Regions from separate parts of the Dietzia sp. 111N12-1 genome, predicted to be linked through region 2. Evidence: predicted binding sites of a transcription regulator. Region 2 holds the regulator's gene; the other holds the start of a gene.
What was found. The regulator LexA, encoded in region 2, represses DNA repair genes until DNA is damaged. The targets are predictions, from matches to a motif close to CGAACANNTGTTCG.
Positions count from the first base shown of each region.

Region 1: the regulator LexA is predicted to act here: its motif matches at 881-894, upstream of AYO52_RS15710 (HNH endonuclease signature motif containing protein).

Region 1 covers NZ_LSSV01000082.1:94,919-97,317, forward strand. The annotation lists gene AYO52_RS15710 (HNH endonuclease signature motif containing protein) at 1-849, opposite strand, end outside; gene fbaA (class II fructose-bisphosphate aldolase) at 1,071-2,114, opposite strand; gene AYO52_RS15720 (MsnO8 family LLM class oxidoreductase) at 2,245-2,399, opposite strand, start outside.
Region 2 covers NZ_LSSV01000049.1:114,257-116,655, forward strand. The annotation lists gene hflX (GTPase HflX) at 1-686, shown strand, start outside; gene lexA (transcriptional repressor LexA) at 726-1,436, opposite strand; gene AYO52_RS12440 (hypothetical protein) at 1,626-2,060, shown strand; gene nrdR (transcriptional regulator NrdR) at 2,172-2,399, shown strand, end outside.

The DNA of each region.
Region 1 (2,399 bases), on a different contig from region 2:
CGCCGACTCTTCCGCGTCGTACAGGCTTGTGCCGATGTCGTTGGTCGTGGGGTCCCCGAGTGCGCACAGGGCGTCGGCGCGCAGTTGGTCGCGCGTGCGGGGGTGGCCCGACTCCGAGGCAGCGCGGGCGGCGGAGTCGATCCGGCGGCGGAGCTTCTCTGCATCCCCGCTGGGCAGCGAGGCCCACATGCTGGTCATGCCGTCGCGGGCCGGGCGGAACCGAACCGTCCGCTGGTCGACGGCGGCGTCCACGGCGTCGCCGGCGGCCTGTGGGTCATGACGCTCCCGGGACGCGTCGACCGCCGTGTCCAGGGCCGAGCGACTGGGCCGGTGGCCCCCGTCGAGGTCTCGGCTCAGGGCGCCGACGACGTCCGATTCCACCGCACCGATGATCGTGTCGGGCACCTCTGCCAGACGGCAGGCGGCGTCGATCGCCAACTGTTCGGGGAACAGTCCGCGTTCGATGGCCTTACGGAGACGCGGCAGACGCGTGTGGACCTGCACGCCGGCCGTGACCAGGCGCGAGGCATGCCACCCGGTCAGCGACATGGCCGCGGCCAGGTGGTCGCGCGCACGGTCAGTGGGTTCGAGTCGGGAGTAGGCGGGACGCGAGTCCCCGAAGGGCGGCGCATCCGCCGGCCCCGGGGAGCCCCTGTCGACACTCCCCATCGCCTGGACCAACAGGTGGGCCGCCTGCAGCCGGGTCGCCGCCGCCAGGTTCTGCGCCAGCGTCGCCGAGCGCGCCACCTCGCTCAGGGCCTCGGTGCCCAGGGTGTCGAGGGACTCCGGCACCGCGCGGAGCGCCCCGGCGAAAGCCGACCTCGTCGTCGTCCCCGTTTCCTCGCTCACCACCGCACCCCCTTCAGCGTCGCACCCGACTCGAACATACAAGCGATCTTACCGGCACCCTCCGCGTAGCACAAGGGTTCGATTCGGCGGCGAGAGGTCCACACACGACAGCGGCGCCCCTCCGGGTGGAGGAGCGCCGCTGATGGGGCGGTGTCAGGCCGCGATGAGATACGACCGGTCAGGCAGGCCGATCAGGCCGTGATCGATCAAGCAGCGTTCACTCACGCAGCGGCACCCTTGGACTTGCCTGCCGACTTCAGGTCGTTGCACGCCTCGACGACGCGCTCGGACATGGCCTGCTCGGCCTTCTTCAGGTAGGAACGCGGGTCGTAGACCTTCTTGTTGCCGACCTCGCCGTCGACCTTGAGGACGCCGTCGTAGTTGCCGAACATGTGCGCGGCGATCGGCCTGGTGAACGCGTACTGGGTGTCGGTGTCGACGTTCATCTTGATGACGCCGTAGGACAGCGCCTCCTCGATCTCGCTCTTAGCCGAACCCGAGCCGCCGTGGAAGACGAAGTCGAACGGCAGGTCACCGGCGTTGAGGCCCAGCTTCTCGACCGCGACGTCCTGGCCCATCTTCAGCACCTCGGGCTTGAGCTTGACGTTGCCCGGCTTGTACACGCCGTGGACGTTGCCGAAGGTCGCGGCCAGCAGGTAGCGCTGCCCGGTGTTGCCGGCGCCAAGCGCGTCGATGGTGGCCTCGAAGTCCTCACGGGAGGTGTAGAGCTTCTCGTTGATCTCGTTCTCGACGCCGTCCTCCTCGCCGCCGACGACGCCGATCTCGATCTCGAGGATCTGCTTGGCGTTTGCCGTCTTCTCGAGCAGCTCCTTGGCGATCTCCAGGTTGCGGTCGAGCGGGGTGGCCGAGCCGTCCCACATGTGGGACTGGAAGAGCGGGTTCTCGCCGCGGTCGACGCGCTCCTGCGAGATCTCGATGAGCGGCCGCACGAAGCCGTCGAGCTTGTCCTCGGGGCAGTGGTCGGTGTGCAGCGCGACGAGGACGTCGTACTTCGCCGCCACCACGTGCGCGAACTCGGCGAGCGCGACCGCGCCGGTGACCATGTCCTTGACGTTAAGGCCGGAGCCGAACTCGGAACCGCCGGTGGAGAACTGGATGATGCCATCGGACCCGGCATCGGCGAAGCCCTTGATGGCCGCGTTGATGGTCTCCGAGGACGTGCAGTTGATCGCCGGGTAGGCGAAGCCCTCGTTACGGGCCCGGTCGAGCATGTCCTTGTACTGTTCGGGAGTTGCGATGGGCATGTGGTCTCCTCCAGGGTTCTCGGCTGTGCGACGTGCGCATCTCGGGGCGCCGCACCCCTGTGGAGGTGGGCGCACACCCTCCAGCCTAGGCCAGCGTGACGACGCGCACCCGCGAGCCGTGCGGTGCCGGTCAGCCGGGGAGCAGTTCGGCCAGCGCCGCGTCGGCCCGGGCGAGGTCATCGCGGTCGAAAGTCGAGGTGGACGCCATGATCTCGTCGGCCCCGGTCCGCTCGACGAGCACGGCTAGTTCGCGTTCGACCTTCTCCGCGTCCCCCTGGACGGCCC
Region 2 (2,399 bases):
CCATCGCCGGATACACGAACGCCGGGAAGTCGAGCCTGCTCAACAGGATCACCGGAGCCGGCGTCCTGGTTCAGAACGCCCTGTTCGCCACACTCGACCCGACGACGCGCAAGGCCGAGTTGCCTGACGGCAGAGCAGTCGTCTTCACGGACACCGTGGGATTCGTCCGACACCTGCCGACCCAGTTGGTCGAGGCGTTCAGGTCCACACTGGAAGAGGTCGTCGACTCCGAGTTGCTCCTCCACGTCGTGGATGGTTCGGATGCCTTCCCGCTCCGCCAGATCGAGGCGGTGCGCAAGGTGATCAACGAGGTGGTCGAGGAGCAGAACGCGGAGCGGCCTCGGGAACTCCTGGTGATCAACAAGATCGACGCCGCGGATCCCGTGGTCCTCACCGAGTTGCACCACGCGCTGCCCGACGCCGTGTTCGTCTCGGCGGTCACCGGGCAGGGTGTCGACGAACTCCTCGAGCGAATCACGCAGATCGTCGCCTCGGGGGACACCGAGGTGACCCTGTCCGTCCCGTACTCCCGCGGGGACGTGGTGTCTCGGGTCCACGCCGAGGGCGCAGTGGTCGAGGAGGAACACACCCAGGACGGAACCCGGCTGGTGGTCCGACTGCCCGCGTCCGTGGCCGGCGAACTGGACGAGTTCGCCGCCCGCGGTCCACATGACGGCGCCGCCTGACCCCTGCGGGGACGGGCGGCGCGTCGTTCGAACCGGGACTCAGAGTTTCCGGAACACTGTCACGACCTTGCCGAGGATCGTCGCGTGCTCGCCCGGAATCGGGCTGAACGACGGATTGTGGGGCAGCAACCAGACTCCGCTCGAGTCGTTCCGGAAGGTCTTGACCGTCGCCTCCCCGTCGATCATGGCGGCGACGATCTCCCCGTTGTCCGCGACGTTCTGCCGCCTGACCACCACGTAGTCGCCGTCGCAGATGGCGGCGTCGATCATCGACTCGCCGACGACCTTGAGCATGAACAGATCGCCTGATCCGACGAGGTCCGACGGCAGGGGGAAGATCTCCTCGACGGCTTGCTCCGCGAGGATGGGCCCGCCCGCCGCGATCCGGCCGAGCACGGGGACGTAGACGGGTTCGACCGCGCCGCCCGGACGCTGGGGCTCCGGAGCAGGTGACCGACGGCCCCGTGACTTCTGCCCCGGGACACCGTGGACATCGACCGCCCGCGGCTTGTGCGGATCCCGCGTCAGGAAGCCCTTCTTCTCCAGCGTGCGGAGTTGATGCGCCACCGACGACGTGGACTGCAAGCCGACCGCGTCCCCGATCTCGCGGATGCTCGGCGGATAGCCACGCTCCTTGACGGTGTCGTGGATGTGGAGCAGAACGCTCTTCTGTCGGTCCGTCAGTGACTCGAAATCGGGCTTCGGCATCTCGTGTGGTCCCTTCGGCGAATGGATGTTCGACGCTGTGATCTGTCTACACCCTAGTGCCACGGGCTGCGGCGCGCCACACACGTGTTCGAAGAAATTCCTCCGTGGATCGTGACTGTGTCGGAGTCGCGTGATACAACTCTAGGGGAGTTCGGATTCGAACAGATGTACTGAGGAACACATACAGGTGTGCGAATCACGATCGCACACCGTATCGAGTAGGGAGCCACCATGACCGTTGTCGAGCTTCAGTCCCACCCACGTCCGGCCGCGCGGTGGACCGAGGTCTGCCCCGACGACCATCGTGGACGGGTCGCGCACCTCGACCGGCCCGGTGACGTGTCGGCGCGGTCCACCCGTGCGCCGCGACGCCCCCTGGCCCGACCGGAGGGCAGCCGGCCCGCCGTCACGTCCTCGCGTGCGGAGAATCTCGTCCGGCCGCGGGTGACCGCCCGCCCGGCCGCCGTCACGTCGGTCGCCCCGGGTCGCCGCGTGCTCGTGCGCCCGGTCTCCACGGACCGTGTGCGGGCGTGCCATGTCGAGGCCCCGGCGTCCACCGGGGTCGTCGACGACGTGCCGGCCTGGGCGCTACTGGCGTGCGGGATCGCATTCGGCGTGATCATGCTTCTCGCAGTGGCCTTCCTCGGTGGACCCGCCTACGCGTGACCGGGCAGCGGGCCTCCTAGAATGGACCGTGGGCGGTGGTCTACCGCCCCCGCGTTCCGTCAGGCACGATCCGGGACGCGTGAACTCCGGTCGACGAAGGGCCCCACGGGAATGTACTGCCCGACATGCCACCACGAGGACTCCCGGGTAATCGACTCACGATCCGTCGACGAGGGTCAGGCGATCCGGCGTCGCCGGGAGTGCCCCCGGTGTGGACACCGGTTCACGACGCTGGAGACGCCCCTGCTGACGGTTCTCAAGCGGAACGGGGTGACCGAGGCGTTCAGTCGGGACAAGGTCGTCCGCGGTGTCCGCCGCGCGTGCCAGGGACGATCGGTT